Regions from separate parts of the Psychrobacillus sp. FSL K6-4615 genome, predicted to be linked through region 2. Evidence: predicted binding sites of a transcription regulator. Region 2 holds the regulator's gene; the other holds the start of a gene.

Region 1 (10,809 bases), 260 kb from region 2:
AAAGCAAACTTATATTGGAGGGGTAATATTATTCATCATAAAAAGGCTTGTCAATTAATAACTGGCAAGCTTTTTTTAGGTTATCCTAAAAACTTTTCAGCACCTTTAATCGGGGTATACCTAGTGTTTTTGAGCAATAATAGGATAAATCCATTTATCCACTACAAAAGCTATAAAAATACCAATACAATACCGTAGTAGATCTTTTCCAAGAAAACCTTTACCGAGTATTAGAGCACCCAGCAAAGTATCACGTATTGTATTAATCCAATTTGCTTGATACAGCTGACTAAATTCAACTATAAAACAAAAAATAACACTTAGATATAATGCTGCATACTTACTTCTGTGTACAAAGAAAAACCGAAAAAGAAAATACACCATCATTGCCCATACTGTATCACCGGCATGACTTTGGATAAAAGGAGGCAACGTATTAAAATATCTACTACTCAACCCAAGGGCAATAGTGAGTATAACCGCAATTACGTAAAAAATCCTTTTCGGTTCATTGGTAAAATGCAAATTTATCACTCAGTTCTTCATTAGTAGTTAAATCCAATAGAGTTTTCATCATTTTCCCAGTTGTTTTTATTTGATCGATTATTTTGCTTTGTTAGTTCTTCTATTCTCTTCTCGTAATCCAAGTTCCCATCATAGTGCCAGTTTAGCGCAACGGACATATATAGTTCGTTTAACTGGGACATAGACAGCCCTTTAGAAAGCTTGGCCATCTCTTTCACTTGGTCGTCAGAGAGTATTCCTTTGATATCTAGTTTGCGTAAATAATCTTGTCGAACTTTTGCTGTTGGAGAAGGAATTTCATACGCTCGGTCAAAACGACCAGCACGGTTAATAAGCGCAGGATCAATTTTTTGAGGGTAATTGGTTGTCCCTATGATAAATAGTCCTTCTCTGGATTGGGCACCGTCTAGGGTGTTTAAAAAGACTGAACGAGTATATTCAGGCATGGAATCTATATCTTCAATAACTAAAATAGCAGGTGCTAGTCTTGTCACAATACCAAATACTTCTTGGATGGAATGACTACCCGTAAACTCTGTAATCTGCCAATAGACAACCGGTGCTTTCGTTGATCCAGTAATTGACTTTACTAAAGTTGTTTTACCATTACCAGGGGAGCCATAAAGAAGAATACCTCGCTTATAGGGAAGTCCATATTCTTTAAAGAAATACCCATCTTGTTTAAAAAATTCATCAATGGAACGAAAAATATCTTGTTTAATACTTTCTGCTAAAAGGACATCGTCTCTACTCACAGCTGCCTGCTCTCCATAATTTCTCCGTTGGACACCATTTTCTGTATCCACCAGATAAGTTACAGACTGCATTAACAATTGTCTTAGCTTTTCGTTAATTTCTTGTAAGAAACTCAAGGCTTGATCTACCGAAGTTGAAAAAAACTGATATTCTGGCCAGGTGTTTCCTCCAGAATAGTTAAATGCAAGAGTTAAGGCCACATTATATTGTGGAAAGAAAATAAGATTGTTTTCAAATGTTTCTACAACTTCTAATTTATTCTCAAAGCTTAATGGAGACTTACTAGAAATCTTACGCTGAGCCTTTGTTTCGAAAATAGAACATAGCACTTCGTATGGAAGTAAGCCTTTTCCCATCATATCTAACAAATTTCCCTCCAGTTGAAGAATAGAGTCGCCAATATCAATTACTTGCCAATCTCCTGTTGCCCGTTCATTCAACGTAGAAATAATTCGTCTTGAAACAATAGCAAAATCATCATAATTTGGGTGAGTGATTCTAAAATCTTCTAAATGAGAAAACAAAATGTGTTTTTGCATCTAAACCCTCCAGATTGTGTGGATGAAAGAAAAAAGGTTCCTCTGTTTAGAAGAACCTTATGTATTACTTAGATTTAACTTTACCTGTCCAAGCTTTGAACCCACCTTGGAGCTGGAATAACTGTGTATATCCTTTTTTCTTTAAAAACATTGCTGCACGCGCACTTCTTGCACCACTTTGATCATACAAGTACACGGGCTTGTCTGGACGAATTTCTTTATAACGCTGACGAAATTGAGTAGAAGGAACATTTCTTGCTCCTAAAATATGTCCACCATCAAATTCTTTTGGTTCACGCACATCAATCAGCTGTGCTTTACGGTAACCCTCAATAAATTGTTCTTGCGTGAGATTGGTTACAGTTTTCTTTAAACGATATGCCGAGATTCCAGCATAGACTAAAAAGGCAACAAGTATAGCGATAACGAAGTACAATAATTCTAACACGGTCTTTCCCCTCTCTATGTTTCCTATTCATTATAAAAGAAGTGCTAGATACAATTCAATCTATTTGATAAAATGATACACGTTGTGAAGGGAGAGATTAAGGTGGAAAAGACAAAATGGTACTTCATAAATTCTGGCCCCTGCAGTCCATCATACAATATGGCGTTGGACGAAGCCTTACTGGATTGGCATAGTGAGGGTCTTATTCCCCCGGTTATTAGATTTTACGAATGGAATCCAGCAACATTATCTATTGGGTATTTTCAAACTGTGGAAAAAGAGATTGATATAGAAGCAGTGAAAAGATTAGGGCTTGGTTTTGTGCGTAGACCTACAGGGGGAAGAGGGGTACTTCACGAACATGAACTTACATACAGCGTAATCGTTACAGAGAGTTATCCAAGTATGCCAGCAACTGTAACCGAAGCTTATCGTGTTATTAGTGAGGGTTTACTGCTAGGATTTCAAAATCTTGGTTTAAACGCTTATTTTTCTGTTCCGAATACAGACGAACAGAAAGAAAATTTAAAAAACCCAAAATCAGCAGTTTGTTTTGATGCACCAAGCTGGTACGAATTAGTCGTCGAAGGAAAGAAAGTTGCTGGTAGTGCACAAACAAGACAAAAAGGTGTTATTCTACAACATGGTGCAATATTACTTGATCTTGATGAAGATAAATTAATTCAAACGTTTAAATTCTCTTCAGAAGAGATAAGAGAGAAAGTGAGAAAAGGCCTATCTCAAAAAGCTGTCTCCATTAACAAAATAATATCAAAACCGGTAACAATGGAAGAATGTAAAATTGCTTTTAAAAAAGGATTTGCAGATGCCATGGAGATAGAATTGGTCGAATATAACTTAACGCAAGAACAGAAGAATTACGTAAGACAACTAGAAGTGACAAGATATGCTAATGATAAATGGAATTATAAAAAATAAAAGTAACAATGTCTTATAGTAAATTCGAAAACTAGGAGTTAGGGATTATATTAATTAATCCTGACTAGTTTCGCTTTACTCTTCAATATATTGTGTCGTATTATAAATGAAACTACTACATGTTGTGTCAATTGCAATTTGTAGAATGGAGGAAGAGTAAATGGTAACAACTAAAAATGAAACGAACCTTACTTTAAATGTTGAAGCATTAAACAAAGATATCCAATTATTTCCACAAGTGCATTCGATTACAGAAGATATGACACTTACACATAAAGGTGTGTCAAGACTTGTCATGATCGATCGTTATTCCTTTAAGGATACGGAAAAGAAAACGTTAAAGGCAGGAGACTTTGTTGTTCTAACAGTTAAAGAAGATCCTAAATTTCCAGCGCGTGGCCTAGGGTATATCGTTTCGATTAACGAACAAGCGAAAACAGCTGAAGTGCAAATCGAGGAAGATTACCGAAGTGCGATTGACGATGCTGCCAAGATCGAATCTGGAATTATTACTCGTCCTTTAAGCGTGATTGAAAAACCTCTTGAAGTATATTACGAGCAAATTGCCAAAAGAAACGCGACAGGACTTGCGTCTGTAGAAAAAACAGAAGCAAAACGGGAAGAATGGTTTGAGAAATTCTACCAACAACTAGTTTCTTTAAAATTCATCCCAGCTGGACGAGTACTATATGGTGCAGGAACGGGAACAGATGTTACTTATTTTAATTGTTATGTGATGCCATTCGTTGCAGATTCGCGTGAAGGGATTAGTGACCACCGCAAACAAGTTATGGAAATTATGAGTCGTGGTGGTGGAGTTGGTACAAACGGTTCTACTCTAAGACCAAGAAATACGTTAGCTCGAGGAGTAAACGGAAAATCCTCTGGTTCTGTTTCATGGTTAGACGATATCGCTAAACTAACTCATCTTGTCGAACAAGGTGGTTCCCGCAGAGGTGCACAAATGATCATGCTAGCAGATTGGCACCCTGATATTGCGGAATTTATAATCTCTAAAATGCAAAACCCTCGTATTTTACGTTTCTTGATTGAAAACACAAATGATGAAACGATCAAACAACTCGCGAAGGACAAGCTTAAATTCAAACCACTTACTGTTCAGGAAGAAGCGATGTATCAAGGGATTATCAATTACAAAGCTATTCCAGGTCTAGGTGGATTTAATGCAGATATCATTCGTGATGCAGAAACAAAATTACGTGATGGCGGAACTTATTCCGTTCATAATTCTGAGTTTTTAACTGGTGCAAACATCTCCGTGACGCTGACGGATGACTTTATGAAAGCAGTAGAAGAAGACAGCGACTTTGACTTGCGTTTCCCGGCAACTGAAGCTTATTCTCCAGAAGAAATGGATTTCTACAACGAAAATTGGCATAAAATTGGCGATGTTCGTGAGTGGGAAAGAATGGGCTATGAGGTTCGAACTTATCGTACAGTAAAAGCGAAAGATCTTTGGAATTTGATCAATATTTGTGCTACTTATTCTGCAGAACCAGGTGTTTTCTTCATCGATAATGCAAATGAAAAAACGAATGCTACAGCATATGGACAAAAAGTTGTCGCTACTAATCCTTGTGGAGAGCAACCACTTGCACCATATTCTGTATGTAACTTGGCTGCTGTGAATTTAGCACAATTTGCAAACAAAGAAACTAAGACTGTGGACTATGAAGCGTTGAAAGAAACAGTAAGTGTTGGTGTACGTATGCAAGATAATGTTATCGATGCAACTCCATACTTCTTAGAAGAAAACAAAGTACAAGCACTTGGTGAAAGACGTATAGGCTTAGGTGTTATGGGTCTTGCCGACTTGTTAATCTATTGTGAAAAAGAGTATGGTTCAGATGAAGGTAATGTTTTAGTAGATGAAATCTTTAAAACAATTGCGATTGCAGCATATGAAACATCAGCAGAACTTGCTGTAGAACGCGGAAGCTTCCCATTCTTAACTGGTGAGACAGAAGAGGAAACTAATCGCTTGCGTAAGGCATTTACGGAAACAGGATTTATGAGTTCAATGCCAGAAGACATTCGAAATTCTATTTTAGAGAATGGTGTTCGAAATTCTCATTTGTTAACAGTCGCACCTACAGGTTCAACTGGAACAATGGTTGGTGTTTCTACTGGACTTGAGCCGTATTATTCCTTCACTTACTATAGAAGTGGTCGTTTAGGTAAATTTATAGAAGTGAAAGCAGACATTGTGCAAGAATATTTAGGTAAAAATGAATCTGCTGAAGAAGAAAATCTCCCAGAATGGTTTGTTACTGCGATGGAACTTGCTCCTGAAGCTCATGCAGATGTGCAATGTATCATTCAACGTTGGATTGACAGTTCTATTTCTAAAACGGTTAACGCACCACGTGGATATACGGTTGAACAGGTTGAAGGAGTGTACGAGCGTTTATATCGTGGTGGAGCTAAGGGTGGTACTGTGTATGTCGATGGAAGTCGCGACTCACAAGTTCTGACGTTAAAAGCAGAGGAAAATACATTAGAAGATCATCCAAAAGAAGAAAGAGTAGAAAAAAGACATGTAGTTTTAATAGATACGATTCAAGATTTACGCTCAACCAATGTAACGATTGGTTCAGAAGTTGGAAATACATGTCCTGTTTGTCGTAAAGGTACTGTGGAAGAAATGGGTGGATGTAACACATGTACCAATTGCAATGCTCAACTAAAATGTGGGCTGTAAAGTACAAAACCAATAACAAATTTCACGTGTACTAAGATATGATCGTTCCATGGATCTCATATTTTCCTATAATAATTCTAAAGCACAAGCTGATAAGTTCTCTTATCACTTGTGCTTTTATTTTGTTGCAATGTTTAATTACTAGCTCTTTCGCTTAAACTATAGGAAAAACAAAGGAGATTTACATGAAAGGATTATCGATTATTACTAGTATGGTTGCGGCAATTGGAACGACCATTCTATTTAAAATGTTGGATTATTTTCAATTCATCAAGTGGAATCCTATCGGATATACGAAAACTTTTCTCTTTTTAAAAGGGACCAATGTATATTTGAAATGGATTATTTTATTTTTAGTCATTTGGGGAATTTGTTTTCTTCTATACTATTTAGGATTATTATTTATTAAAATTCCAGTTTCCATCACTAGTTTTACTATAGGCCTCATCATTGCGATTGTACTTGAATGGATTATTTTAGATGCAGATTCAATAGAGAAAACGATAAAAAAAATATCGATCCCTTTTATCTGTATAGTTATAGTAGCTGTTCGTTTCATCATGGAATCGGCGATATTTCACTACAAAGATAATCCTCTAGAAAAATGAAAAATTTACCGCCCTCACTTACTATGATAAAATATACAAAGAAGTAATATAGAAAATGAGATGAGGGCTAAAAATGAAACTTAGTAAATTACGTGCAGCACTTGAAGAAAATGGAGTAGACGCTCTGTTAATTACGAATGGTCATAGCATCCGCTACATGACAGGATTCACTGGAACAGCTGGTGTCACAATAATTTCTAAAACAGATGCAGTGTTTATAACAGATTTTCGTTACACAGAGCAAGCCGCGAGTCAGATTAAAGATTTTCGTATAGTACAACATAAGAAAACAATGATGGAAGAAATTGCTACACAAGTAACAGATATGGGGATCAACTCATTAGGATTTGAAAAAAATGATGTGACGTATAGCGATTATGAACTATACAAGCAAGCTGTACAAGTCGATTTAGTGCCACTTTCAGGCCTTGTTGAAAAAATTCGCTTGATTAAGACGGACGAAGAGATTAGTATAATAAAGGCAGCTTGTCGTATTGCTGATGAAGCATATGAGCATATCGTTACTTACATAAAACCAGGTATGACTGAGCTTGAAGTATCGAATGAATTAGAATTTTTCATGCGCAAAAAAGGAGCAACTTCTTCTTCCTTTGATACAATAGTAGCTTCTGGAACACGTTCAGCACTTCCGCATGGTGTTGCTACGGATAAAGTCATTGAAAATGGAGATTTTGTCACATTAGACTTCGGTGCATTATACAATGGGTATATTTCGGATACGACACGTACGTTGGCAGTCGGGGAACCAAGTGATCAATTAAAAGAAATCTATCAAGTAGTCCTTGATTCTCAACTATTAGCTTTAGAAAAAGTTAAACCAGGAATGACTGGTAAAGAAGCAGACGCTATCGCTCGAGATTATATTGCTTCAAAAGGTTACGGGGAAGCATTTGGTCATTCGTTGGGTCATGGGATTGGTTTAGAAGTGCATGAGGGTCCTGGATTGTCATTCCGTTCCGATATCGTTTTGGAGCCAGGTATGGTTATCACGATTGAACCTGGTATTTATCTGCCGAATATTGGTGGAGTAAGAATTGAAGATGATGCTCTTGTGACAGAGAATGGTTTAGAGAAGCTAACGCATTCAACAAAAGAATTACTAATCTTATCTTAATTTGGAGGAAAAATAATGATTTCAGTAAATGATTTTAAAACAGGCTTAACAATTTTAGTGGATGGTGTATTATATCGAGTGCTAGATTTCCAACATGTAAAACCTGGTAAAGGTGCAGCATTTGTACGTTCTAAGTTGAGAAATTTACGTAACGGTGCAGTAAACGAAAAAACTTTCCGCGCTGGAGAAAAAGTGGAAAAAGCACAAATTGATAACTTTAAAATGCAATATTTATATGCAAATGGTGATCAGCATGTATTTATGGATACTGAGTCTTACGAACAAATTGAGTTAAATGAAAACCAAATCGAGTATGAATTAAAATTCTTACGCGAAAACATGGAAATACATGTAATTCAATTCCAAGGGGAAACATTAGGAGTAGAATTGCCAAAATCAGTTGTTCTTGAAGTAACGGAAACAGAGCCAGGTATCAAAGGAGATACGTCAGGCGGCGGTTCTAAAACTGCTAGTCTTGAAACTGGTTTAGTAGTAACGGTTCCATTGTTTATCAATGTTGGCGATAAGCTAATCATCAATACAGATGAAGGTTCATACGTATCAAGAGCTCAATAAATTAAAACTATATTCGATGAAGGGTCTCACATTTGTGAGGCTCTTTTTTTTTTTTTTTACAAAAAAATAGCATTGAAATATAAGTAAAAATGAGCTAAGAAAAAGGCTTTACTTCTTATTGAAGTAAAGCACGACAGTAGTTGCACAAACACTATTTAATTTTAAGGTATTTTTCATAACAAACACATTCATGAATTCGTTGGCTAGATGTTTTAAACTGTTCCATTTCGTCTCCTACATAATGTGCAAATGCATTGACTAAATGGAGTTTAGGAATGTTACTTTGAATTTTATTTTTCATTTCTTATCCTTCCAAGTAAATATGGTAGTATGAATGCACGTTAAGGAACAACATTTTTTCATACCAGTTCCGTACACATGGGTCATCTCTAGTCCAAGCTTCAAAACGATTTAGACCGATATTAATTGCTTGCTTTTCCGCTGCATGAAGTAGTTTCTCGCCAATTCCTTGTCGATAATAATCTGGATGAACAGCAATATGCCAAATCATTCCTCCTAAACCTTCTCCTCTTGAACAAACGGTCTTTTCTTCCTTTTCATACTCAACGTCAATGAGTCCAACAATTTGTCCGTTTAATTCTGCAACTAATTCAATTGCAGGATTTTCATAGCTTTTCTTTTTGTTTAAAACATTATCAAAATAAGCTGTATGCAAAAATGATAGTACTCTACATCGAAGCCAACCTATTTCATCAGAATCTTTATATGCACGAATGATCAACTAATATATTCTCCCCTTCATACCAAATTTAAGAATTTGTTTGTTTAAGTTAACATCAATACCTCTTAAATAATTCGACTAAGAACATCAAAACCCTTTCTTTACTAGAATATAGATCTAAGTATTCATCCTCATATGCACTTTTCTTTCATATTACGCTCTACGCTATCATATGTTGTTTGTATGGAAGGGGGAGGCATTGTGGAACTTCACGATGTACTTCGAGTTGCGGGAATTGGTATTTTAATAGCTATTCTTCACTTGTTTTTTGAATCTACAGGCAAAAAGGAATTTGCGTTTTTTTTATTTTTCGTTGGCTATATCTATATGACAATTGAATTATTGCGACTGTTAAAACTTTTCTTTTACGAAATATCTACATTTTTAGAATGGCTTATGATGACGAGTTAGCCTATGATCATTTACATAACAATCATTCTAGCATTTGTGCTATTGCAGCTTATAAAAGAAATTTACCCTCGCATTCATACAATTGTGTATACAATCTACATTTTTCTCTTTTTAACTTATATTTTAACCGTATTTATCATTCCTTTGGTCTCCCAGTATATCAACGTCTTACCAACTAATTTATTACCGGTCTTCAAACTACTGACATTCTCAGTCGTACTATTGTTCCTTTCACAAATAATTGAAGACCTGCTTTTGGACTATGAATATACAAGCCTGGCATCGTTATTTACTTTTACGACCAAAGCTATTTTACTCATTGTCTGGTTGAATCATATGCAACAATTTTACGACAAGTTTATATCAATTTTGGGACTACTCTCTTGAAGGAATGAACAGCTATGGAAGAGATGCTTATGTCTTTAGTGCAACCGGTTAAAGAGGTAGCACAAACTTTTTCGTACATGCTATTATTTGGATTTATCTTTATTTGTCTAGAATGGTTTATCCCGTCGAGCAAGAAATTATTGAAATTGTTATTTATGTTAATAATATGTATCTATTGTTTAGAGCCAGCTATCCGCTCTTTAGAGATGATTCAAGCGATGACAAAAGAATTAGTGACTCTCTTCTTAGGAATTTATCCAATTTTAACGCTAGGAATTGCAGCTTCTGGAGGAGCGTTTTTAATAACCTCTTGGAATCCAGCAGTTATGCTATTTGCCTCATTTACTACCGTGTTAGCTGGGAAAATATTAATACCTGCTATAATGGCTGCGTTTATATTTGATTTGATCAGTAGAATTCATCCTCCAACTTCTTTTGCCAAAATGGCTGATCTCATCCGGCTAACTTTAATAGGATCTACTTCTATTATTCTACTGTTATATAGTATTTTCATGTCCGTCAATGGTGTCATAACATGGTCCGTAAGTGGAACTGTCAATGAGACTGTAAAAAGACTTATACAAAATAATATTCCTTTTGTTGGATCTTTACTAACAGAAAGTATTAGTACGATGAAAAATTTCTCCTCATCTGCTTCGGTTATAACCGGAAACGCAGTAATTCTATCAGTGCTAATGTTAGTGTCTATTCCAACGATCCAAACAATTCTCATTGCTTTTCTATATCGTTTACTTAGTGCTATTTTGGAACCGTTTGTAGAAGGTAATATAAGTGGATTGTTAGATGACATTGGAAAAACGCTATTTGTACTATCTATTATTTCGGTATTAATTGCCTTTACATTTTTCTTCACAATTATATTAACCATGCTATTTGCAAAACTACTAATAAGTGGGAAAGGATAGTAACCATCGTTACGACACTTCTCTTTGGTATTTTAATAATTGTTCTAGTCGGTGAGTTTCTTTCTATTTTATTGGAGCATACAGATACGGAACGA
Region 2 (10,809 bases):
TAATAACCTTTTGCTAATTTTATAATTTTTTTACGACGATTTTTAGTTACTGGTGTGCTTTTTACGCGTGGCATGATTCATTACCTCCTGCTATCTGTTATTATTTCATGTAAGTTAATAAAGTTTTGATACGTTTGTAATCGCCTGAAGATGCTACTTTAGATTTACGTAGTTTACGTTTAGCTTTAGTAGACTTGTTAGCGAATAAGTGGCTTCCAAAAGCACGGTCATGTACTAATTTTCCAGTTCCGGTTTTTTTGAAACGCTTTGCAGCTCCACGGTGAGTTTTCATTTTCGGCATGTCGAATTCCTCCTAAACAATTGTACTCTTTATTGTTTCTCGTTTTTTGGTGCAAGCACTAAAAACATACTACGGCCATCCATTTTCGGTTTTGACTCGACAGTGGATACTTCCGTACAAGCTTCTGCAAATCTATCTAAAACTCGTTGTCCAATCTCTTTATGAGTGATGGCACGGCCTTTAAAGCGGATAGAAGCTTTCACTTTATCTCCTTTTTCAAGGAACTTTATCGCGTTTTTCAATTTCGTTTGGAAATCATGTTCATCTATTGTTGGGCTCAAACGAACCTCTTTCATTATGATGATTTTTTGATTTTTACGAACTTCACGATCTTTCTTTTGCTGCTCAAATTTGAATTTACCATAGTCCATGATACGAGCGACCGGCGGCTTGGCTTGAGGAGCCACAAGGACAAGATCCAAATTTACACGACCTGCAATTTCAAGTGCTTCGTTACGTGTTTTTAATCCTAATTGATCGCCGTTCTGATCAATAACTCGTATTTCGCGTGCTCGAATGCCATCGTTTACATACATGTCTTTGCTAATAATGATCCACCTCCAAATAGTGTCGCGAATACATGGTTTGGGCATAAAGTTCATAAAAACGAACTAGTTACACCGTTTTGATCCATAAAAAAAGCAGACAGACATATGTTGTATGTCTGCCCGCCGATATGAGTACATGTAGAAAACTACATGTTACAGTCGATCACATGCTTACCAGTCAACAACACTTGTAGGTGTCAAACAGGTGAGAAGCGGGCAGCCTCTTCTTATACCGCAAACTTGTATTCAATAACCTTAATAACTATAGCATGTTGATACATTCATGTCAACACTAAATCTATTAATGTGCTACTTCTTCTTTCAAACGTTCTAAGAACTCCGCAAATGGAATACTTTCTGACTGTTGTTCTCCGTATTTACGAACGTTAACATTACCAGCTTCTAGCTCTTTATCTCCTAGTACAAGCATATACGGTATTTTTTGCATTTGAGCCTCGCGAATCTTGTAGCCTAGCTTTTCTTCACGGTCATCCATCTCAACACGGAGACCTGCAGCTACTAGTTGCTCTTCGATTTGTTTTGCAAATTCAAAATGCACTTCATTGGAAACAGGTATGATTTCTACTTGAACAGGAGCCAACCAAGTTGGGAATGCACCTTTATACTCTTCAATTAGGAATGCCACAAAGCGTTCCATTGTCGAAACTACTCCGCGGTGAATAACAACGGGACGGTGATGCTTGCCATCTTCTCCAATGTAATTTAAGTCAAAGCGCTCTGGTAATAAGAAATCTAGTTGAACAGTTGATAAAGTTTCCTCTTTACCAATAGCAGTTTTTACTTGAACATCTAATTTGGGACCGTAGAATGCTGCTTCATCTTCAGCTTCAAAATAATCTAAACCAAGCTCGTCCATTGCTTCTTTTAACATATTTTGTGCTTTTTCCCACATCTCATCATTATCAAAGTATTTCTCTTTGTTTTGAGGATCACGATAAGAAAGGCGGAAGGAATAGTCTTCTAAGTTAAAGTCTTTATAAACTGAAATAATTAATTCCACGACTTTTTGGAATTCTGATTTAATTTGGTCTGGACGTACAAATAAATGTGCATCATTCAAAGTCATACCACGAACACGTTGTAGGCCTGATACGGCACCTGACATTTCATAACGATGCATAGTTCCTAATTCGGCAATACGCAACGGAAGGTTTCTGTAAGAATGCATTCCGCTTTTGAACACCATCATATGATGTGGACAGTTCATCGGACGTAGCACTAATGTTTCATTATCCATTTCCATCGGTGGGAACATAGAATCTTGGTAATGATCCCAGTGACCAGAAGTTTCATAAAGCTCTTTCGAACCTAATACGGGTGTATATACATGTTTATAGCCAAGTTTTAACTCTTTGTCTACAATATAACGCTCAATAACACGACGGATAGTAGCTCCGTTTGGTAACCAAAGTGGAAGACCTTGACCAACTTTTTGTGAAGTTGTAAATAATTCTAGTTCTTTCCCAATTTTACGGTGATCACGTTCTTTTGCTTCTTCTAGCATATTTAAATGATGTGTTAGCTCTTCTTTTTTAAAGAATGCTGTACCATAAATACGTTGAAGCATTTTGTTATCACTATTTCCACGCCAATATGCACCAGCAATACTTAATAGCTTGAACTCCTTAAGCTTACCTGTTGACGGCACGTGAACACCACGGCAAAGGTCAAAGAAATCTCCTTGCTCATAAATAGAAACTTGTTCTCCCTCGGGGATTGCTTCTAAAAGTTCTACTTTGTATTCATCTTCTTTAAATTTGTCAAAAGCAACCTGACGAGATACATCATGACGAATGATTTCAATATTTTCATTAATAATTTTTTTCATTTCTTTTTCGATTAACGGTAGGTCTTCTGCAGTAATCGGTACTGGTGAATCAATATCATAGTAAAAACCATTTTCAATAACTGGCCCAATACCTAGTTTAACATCTTTGAAAAGGCGTTTAACTGCTTGCGCAAGTAAATGTGCCGAGCTATGGCGTAAGATTTCTAGCGCTTCGTCAGATTCAGGAGTAATGATTGAGATATCTCCATCCTCCATTATTGGTGATTTAAGATCGATTAGTACTCCACTAAGTTTTCCGGCAAGTGCTTTTTTACGCAATCCAGGACTGATCGATTGTGCTATTTCTTCTGTAGTTGTTGAAACAGGAAATTCCTTCACCGCTCCATCTGGAAACTTCAATTTAATAACTTCTGCCATTTTGAACACTCCTTTTATAATTAGAAAAGCGCAAGCGCCCGTTTTTAGCCCCAACAAGCACTGGAGCTATACATTGTGAAAACAACAAAAAAACCCCATCCCTAGAAAGGGACGAGGTTAAAGTCGTGGTTCCACCCTTCTTCTGTCTATCCATTACTTAAGAAGTAATGATGAATGAAATAGACGAAGCTCTGCATCGGCTAACGGGCCGGTGACCGGTAATTGCTATATAAATTCACAATCACTGCTCGGAGGTGGTAAATCGATTGCCGATACTTAAGAAGCTTACAGCCAAGGCTTCTCTCTCTTAAAAGTCGTACAAACTGATTGTTGTCCTCTTCTTTGCATTTTAACTATTCTTATGAAAATAATTATACGCCACAGAAAAATCAATTGCAAGATAGAATCAATTTTCGCCCTGCCGTCTCACTCTTTTTCATTAACTTTCTCTCCAATTTTTACCTTGAAGTGAGATTGGTGTCGTAAGTGCTTTAATCCGTTCCATAATTCGACCAGCTTTTACTACTTCCTTTTCCCCACGCTGTGTGAAAGATAAATGATGTTGTAATTCATCATAATTGAAGTTAGAAGACATAAAAGTTGGCAGTTGTTCCGACATTCGGTAATGCAGGATTGTCCCTAGTATTTCATCACGGGTCCAACTCGACATAATCTCCGCTCCAATGTCATCTAACATTAAAACAGGAGCACGTTTCACAAATTCAATCTTCTCAGCAAGTGAATGATCTTGAATCGCTTGTTTCATTTCTCTTAGAAATTCAGGTACATATACAACAACCGAATGAATATGTCTAGCGGCTAACTCATTTGCCAAAGCACCAAGTAAATAAGATTTCCCTACACCAAACTTCCCGTAAATATATAAACCTTTAGTTGGAAGTACGTTTGTACGCTCCCATTCATTCAAAAAGTCTTTAGCTGCACGAACAGCAACTACCCTACTGCCATCCTCTAAATCTACTCCGGCAAGCGTTGCTTCCATAACCTCTTTAGGCATATGAATACTGTCAATCATGGAAATAACTTTCTTACGCTCGTCTTCAATAATGCCTCGTTTACAACGAACAAAATTATTATCTATCAAATTTCGGTCAAGGACTAGTTTAGGTTCATACCCCTTCATGTAATTCTGACACTGATCTAGCGATGGACAAGAACCACAATCATGGGATTGAGAAATAAATTCATATAACTTACTCAAACTACGATCGACTATCTCTTTATTAATATCTGAGGCGTTCTCCTCTAGAAACTTTTGCACTCTCGTGTCTTCCAAAACTTCTTTTTTCATATCGTTAAGTCGTGTAGTAAATTCAGGAGATATAACTCTTTTTAAGGTTTCATTAATACGTTCCACTTTTGCCACCTACCTTTTCAGCATGCCTAGCTCTGCTAATAATTTTTGCCGTTCTTCATCAATATTTTGTATTCCATTTGTATTTTTACCAGTTGATTTTTTCGTTTCCCCATCTTTTTTATAAAACCAATCAGGCACTTTTTCCTCGCGAGTCGGTTTTTTAGTATATGTTTTTTGTGGAGAACCTTCATTTTTCCATTTTACATATTGTTCATGTTCGTTTCGAGCAAGCTCCATTGCTTCTTTGGCTGTTTTGACATTCTTCCTCATCCAATGAGAAGCAATTTTCTCTGCATAATTTTTCGTGAGTTTCATATCTGTACGTAGTAATACATATTGCAACAATACATTTACAACTCCAACTGGCATTTTAAAATGAGTAACAAAATGATTCGCCAACTGAACGTCTGCAAGAATTGGTTCTTTCCCATTCGCAATATCTTTTAATACAGATATCGGAGGTGTTGTTTCTAAATAATTTATTAACTCACCTTCTTTTGTTAAAGGCCCCGTAGGTTCAGAAAGTACAGTTTTTTTCTCAATCTTTTCAATAATAGGGGCTACTTTCGAAACAGTCAGCTTGTAATAATCTGCACACGCTTTCTTTAATCTCGCTTCGGATAAATGCAGATCGTCATCTAACGCTAGTATAACAACTTTTTGCATTTCCACAGGACTTAAATTATATAAAAAAGAGAGTTTTGCAATTACTTCTTTCGCTTCTATTGTCATCGCTGATTTAGGCACTAATTGTTCTGAAAGACCTTCTTGAAGTAACGAAAAGTCAAAGTCATTATAATAAAAAGGAACAGAAGACTTTCTTTCCTTCGATTCGAAATCTTCATCGTAAGATACAGTATTATTCATTTTAGTAGACGGTTTAAATACATCAACAAAAGTTCTAGAGACGTCCGTGAAACCATCATTCCAATTAGAATTTTGTATAAAACGATTACGTAGTTGTTTAAAGGCATTTTCTCCTACTTTATTGAGCAAAAACATAGAAAGTAATGGATCCTTTAAAAATGACTCAGCATCTAATGGTGCTGCAAGTTCATAATGGAATACACTTCCATCCTCCATTGTTTTTTTCCAAGTACGGAGAAGACCAATTGCTTCCAGAGCAAGACGGGCCTGAAAAATTTTCCCTATTGGCATTCCAAGGACATTCATCAGTTGATAATGTGACCATCGCTCTTTATCATTATGTTCTCCGTCTGCCCAAAGTGTTAAATACAAACTTATGCTTTCTGCTCCAACTAACGGTTGATAAAACAAAGTTAACAATTGCCGATCATAATCTGATAAAGAATATGGTAAGCGAATCATATACAAATCTGCTGGCTGTAGTTCTTTATATAACATCGACAATTGTATCTACTCCTTTATATTGATAAGTATTAAAATAATTCTATTTATAAGGAAGGGTTTTTCTTTAAAATTTCCTTTAACTCATCGATAAATACATTTATATCTTTAAATTGGCGATAGACGGAAGCAAAACGAACATAAGCTACTTCATCTACTTCTGCTAGCTGGTCCATGACAATCTCTCCGACGTCCTCTGACCTAACTTCTGCATTTCCCATTCTTCGCAATTCTTTTTCTATAGAGAAAACAATATTTTCTAGTCGTTCTAACTCCACAGGTCTCTTTTCACATGCACGAATTAGCCCACGCAATACTTTTTCTCGACTGAACTCTTCTCGAGAACCATCTTTTTTAATAACGATTAATGGTGTCTCTTCTACTTTTTCGAATGTGGTAAAACGAAATCCACATTCTTCGCACTCTCTTCTTCTTCGGATTGCCTTATTGTCATCCACAGGACGAGAATCGACAACTTTTGTGCCATTGTATTGACAAGTTGGGCATCTCATATAGATCTCTCCTAATTCTTCACGGTATTTTTATGTATGTATCTATTATAACAATATTCTTCTATAAAATCGAAAAAGCAGAGGAATCACTCCTCTGCTCACTCAGTCAGGTATAAATTTATTACGCTTGAACTGTCAAACGTGATGCAGGCTTTTTAACTGGTCCCATACCACGTGGCATTTCTAACGTTTCGCGAATTCCAGCATTAAGAGCATCTGCAATATAGTTAGCTGCGATTGATGGATCCAAATCACCACATGTATACACATCAATGCTCGCATAACCATGCTCTGGAAAGCTGTGAATCGTTAAATGCGATTCGGAAATAATAACGACTCCACTTACACCTTGTGGCGCAAATTTGTGAAATGCAACTTCTCTAACTTCTGCACCAGATTTTAGTGCAGCATCAACAAATGTTTGTTCGATAAATTGCATATCGTTAAGTTTGTCGAAATCGCACTCCCATAGTTCTGCAATAATGTGACGTCCCATTGTTTCCAATGTCCGTTTCCCCCTTTGATAAGTTTATTTTTAACCTCAAAGTTGACTACCACGGGGGAAAGTTAGTCCAAAGAGGTCCTAACCCTTTAAGTAGTCGGTGTTCTAATAAAGTAACACGATTCTCATTATATGTTGTTTTACAGAATTATGCAAGAATTAATAAATCCTCTTTCTATCAGCTAGAAAGAGGATAAGATAATTACAGTGATAAAGCTACTTTTTTAGTTAGGTCCACTACTCTAGCTGAGTAACCCCACTCATTATCGTACCATGCAAGAACCTTCACTTTACGGTTACCAATAACCATAGTAGTTAACCCATCTACTGTAGTAGATAATGTAGAAGTATTAAAGTCGATTGATACTAGCGGATCCATCGTAATTCCTAAAATCCCTTGCATTGCCCCTTCAGATGCTTTTACAAAAGCATCATTTACTTCTTCAGCAGTAACATCCTTCTGTAAATCTACTACTAAATCTACTAAAGAGACATTCGGAGTCGGCACACGTAACGCCATACCATGAATTTTCCCTTGAAGCTCAGGCAACACAAGTGAAAGTGCTTTCGCAGCGCCAGTGGAAGTTGGAATGATTGATTGGCCACAAGCACGTGCACGTCTTAAATCTTTATGAGGATTATCGAGATTGTTCTGATCGTTTGTATATGCATGAACAGTCGTCATTAACCCATTTTCAATACCAAATGTATCATTTAATACTTTAACTACAGGTGCTAAGCAATTTGTAGTACAGCTAGCGTTTGAAATAATATGGTGAATCGATGAATCTAATTTATCATCGTTAACTCCCATAACAATTGTGGCATCTTCGTTTTTTGCAGGAGCTGTGATTATTACCTTTTTCGCACCAGCTTCGATATGTGCTTTAGCTTTTTCTCCATCATTAAATTTTCCAGTAGATTCAATTACAATATCCACGTTTAACTCTTTCCAAGGTAAATTTGCTGGATCTCGATCATCCACAATTTGAACACGCTGACCATCAATGATTAGTGCGTTTTCTGCTAATGAAATATCTCCAGTGAATGTACCATGTGTAGAATCATATTTAATAAGATGTGCCAACGTCTCTAATGGGTATCTCGCATTTATCGCTACCACATTTAAATCCTCTTGTGCTATTGCTTGACGAAAAACCATACGTCCGATACGTCCAAAACCATTAATCGCTACTGAAACTGTCATGTGAAAAGTCCTCCTGTAACTGTGTGATACTTAATTGTTTATAACCTTGAATTAGTATAACACATTTTCTTTATTGTGTAGCCCCTAAAGTATACATTATAAATGTTAGTATTTTCAAATAACTTTCGGTTGGTTACAGAACAGCTGAAGTTGGGAAAGTGAAAACCTGTTACTATAGTTTCCTGTTGGCTATGAATCGAATTATTTCTCTACTATTACCGAGTATTTTTAAAAGGCTGTTTATGACTAACGTCACAAACAGCCTTTCTTTTTTCGAAAATATGATGGCATTTATCTGTACGCAAATCCTCTTCAACAATACTATTTAGGAATAATAGAAGGAAATTTTTCCTTCTACATAGAAAAAGCATCTGAAGATACAAATTCAGACGCTTCTCTTCTTCTTTATTTCCACTTGCGAAAAAATAGTATCACTTTTCGAATTCTAATGCTTAAAATGTTATTAACTAACCTTTAGTTCGTTTGCTCCCAAATCGCCAATATTTTTAGCAATTGTTGTTTTGTTTCCTCGATGGTTTCATTATTATAAATAACCGCATCCGCACCTTCTTCTTTAACAGACAAAGGTAATTGTGATTGAATACGTAATCTGGCTTCTTCATGTGTAAAACCATTTCGAGCCATCAATCTTTCTAATTGTTTTTGTTCAGTTACAGTCACAACAAGGATTTTATCGACAAAAGATTGTAATCTACTTTCAAAAAGCAATGGTATATCCATAATAATTACTGGATTCCCTTGTTGCACAAGCTGTTGCCTTTGCACTAACATTTCTTCCCGGATAGCAGGATGCATAATATCATTTAACTGCTTACGTTTGGAAGGATCCGAAAAAATTAATGCCCCTAATTCTTCCCTATTTAACGTTCCATCCTCATGGATAACTTGTGTACCAAAAACTTCTTTAATTGTCTCTAGAGTCGCAGTTCCTTTTTCAACTACTATACGCGCGACAAGATCTGCATCAATAATGGGAAAGCCCATTTCCGATAACATATTCGCAACGGTGCTTTTCCCACTAGCAATACTTCCCGTTAATCCAATAATCATCTGGTTGCTCCTTATTTTTGACATGCTGGGCAATAGGTAGATGTCCGACCACCGATTGTCTTCTGTTTCGTTTTCGTGCCACAGAATCCACATTCCTTTTTGCCATACATTTGAAGTCTATTTTGCATATTTCCTGCTCCGCCATTAATAGTACGATAATCAGAGATCGTACTACCCCCATTTTCTATACTATCAAGTAAGACAATTACAATTTCTTGAAACAAATGAATTTTCCGCTCTCTACTAATTCTTTTTACTGCCCGAGCCGGATGTATTTTCATACGAAATAATGCTTCTGTTGCATAAATATTGCCACAACCAGACACAACATGACCATCCATGATAAATTCTTTTATTGCTTTATTTTCGTATTTTGGCAATGCACTCATATGCAGAAAATGATCTAATGCATGCTGATCAAAAGGCTCAGGTGCCATTAATAGTAGAGGTGGGTAGTCCGCTTCTGTTTCTAAGAATCGCAGTTCGCCAAACCGTCGGATATCCGAATAGACTAACAGATCCCCTTCTTCAAAATAGATGGTAACATGCGCATGCTTTCTAAACTTAGCTTCTGTAATTTCATGCAAGTTTTTCACAGAAAACCATGCCCCTGACATGCCCAAATGCGATACGAGCATATAAGGGAGTCCATCCTTTAGAAGATGAAAATAAATATATTTGGACCTTCTTTCTAGATGGTCGATCTTTGTGCCAGGTAAAACTAGACAAAACTGCTCTACATCTAACCCTTTAATAATTGCTTCTTTACCAATTGCTTTGGAATTATAAATGGTTTCAGAAACTTCTACTGACTTAATAGTCTTTCCAGTTACAATTGGTTGAAGGGCGCGTAATACGCCCTCTACTTCTGGTAATTCCGGCATACAAGTTACCCCCTACTTCGTGTCATACCAAGATGAACCAAAGGCATAATCCACTTTCAAAGGTACAATCAGTTTAATAGCGTTTTCCATCACCTCTGGCACTATTTTTTCTAGCATTGCAATTTCCTCTGGTGGAGCCTCAAAAATTAATTCATCATGTACTTGTAGTAGCATTTTGGTCTGCATATTTTCTGATATTAATCTTTCCGCCATATCGATCATTGCTTTTTTAATAATATCGGCTGCACTCCCTTGAATTGGTGTATTCATAGCAGTACGTTCTGCAAAACTGCGGAGATTAAAGTTAGAACTTGTTATTTCAGGCAAATATCTTCGTCTATTCAAAATTGTTGTAACGTAGCCTGTTTGTTTCGCATTTTGAACGATATCATCCATATATCCTTTTACACCTGGGAAGCTATTTAAATAATTCTCGATAAATGTCGCCGCTTCTTTTCTAGTAATATCTAGGTTTTGTGATAAACCATAATCACTAATACCATACACAATCCCAAAGTTAACTGCCTTAGCAGCACGGCGCATATCGGACGTTACTGCTTCCTGCTCCACATGGAATACATCCATAGCCGTTTTAGTATGAATATCCAGATCATTATTAAAAGCTTCTACCAGGTTTTCATCCTTAGACATATGGGCAAGAACACGCAATTCAATTTGAGAGTAATCCGCCGCAAACATTACCCATCCCGGTTGTGAAGGAACAAAGGCTTTACGTATTTTTCTACCTTCTTCTAAACGAACTGGTATATTTTGAAGGTTTGGATTGATCGAACTCAAACGCCCAGTTGAA

What was found. The regulator NrdR, encoded in region 2, represses ribonucleotide reductase genes. The targets are predictions, from matches to a motif close to AACACNATATATNGTGTT.
Region 1: a site for NrdR is predicted at 3,319-3,336, ahead of MKX53_RS10240 (vitamin B12-dependent ribonucleotide reductase). Genes of this name have one in related genera too.

The regions. Positions count from the first base shown of each region.
Region 1 covers NZ_JBBOYQ010000001.1:2,062,112-2,072,920, reverse strand. Annotated here, with positions in the region: gene pnuC (nicotinamide riboside transporter PnuC) at 1-26, shown strand, start outside; gene MKX53_RS10260 (ribosomal maturation YjgA family protein) at 121-534, opposite strand; gene MKX53_RS10255 (ATP-binding protein) at 546-1,820, opposite strand; gene MKX53_RS10250 (rhodanese-like domain-containing protein) at 1,885-2,268, opposite strand; gene MKX53_RS10245 (lipoate--protein ligase family protein) at 2,371-3,207, shown strand; gene MKX53_RS10240 (vitamin B12-dependent ribonucleotide reductase) at 3,368-5,929, shown strand; gene MKX53_RS10235 (hypothetical protein) at 6,115-6,537, shown strand; gene MKX53_RS10230 (M24 family metallopeptidase) at 6,611-7,672, shown strand; gene efp (elongation factor P) at 7,688-8,248, shown strand; partial or broken gene MKX53_RS10220 (GNAT family N-acetyltransferase) at 8,400-8,990, opposite strand; gene MKX53_RS10215 (SpoIIIAC/SpoIIIAD family protein) at 9,192-9,401, shown strand; gene MKX53_RS10210 (stage III sporulation protein AE) at 9,803-10,714, shown strand.
Region 2 covers NZ_JBBOYQ010000001.1:2,326,447-2,337,255, forward strand. Annotated here, with positions in the region: gene rplT (50S ribosomal protein L20) at 1-74, opposite strand, end outside; gene rpmI (50S ribosomal protein L35) at 101-301, opposite strand; gene infC (translation initiation factor IF-3) at 331-852, opposite strand; gene thrS (threonine--tRNA ligase) at 1,151-3,076, opposite strand; gene dnaI (primosomal protein DnaI) at 3,516-4,454, opposite strand; gene MKX53_RS11605 (replication initiation and membrane attachment family protein) at 4,464-5,819, opposite strand; gene nrdR (transcriptional regulator NrdR) at 5,870-6,334, opposite strand; gene speD (adenosylmethionine decarboxylase) at 6,456-6,839, opposite strand; gene MKX53_RS11620 (glyceraldehyde-3-phosphate dehydrogenase) at 7,039-8,043, opposite strand; gene coaE (dephospho-CoA kinase) at 8,518-9,114, opposite strand; gene mutM (bifunctional DNA-formamidopyrimidine glycosylase/DNA-(apurinic or apyrimidinic site) lyase) at 9,126-9,998, opposite strand; gene polA (DNA polymerase I) at 10,011-10,809, opposite strand, start outside.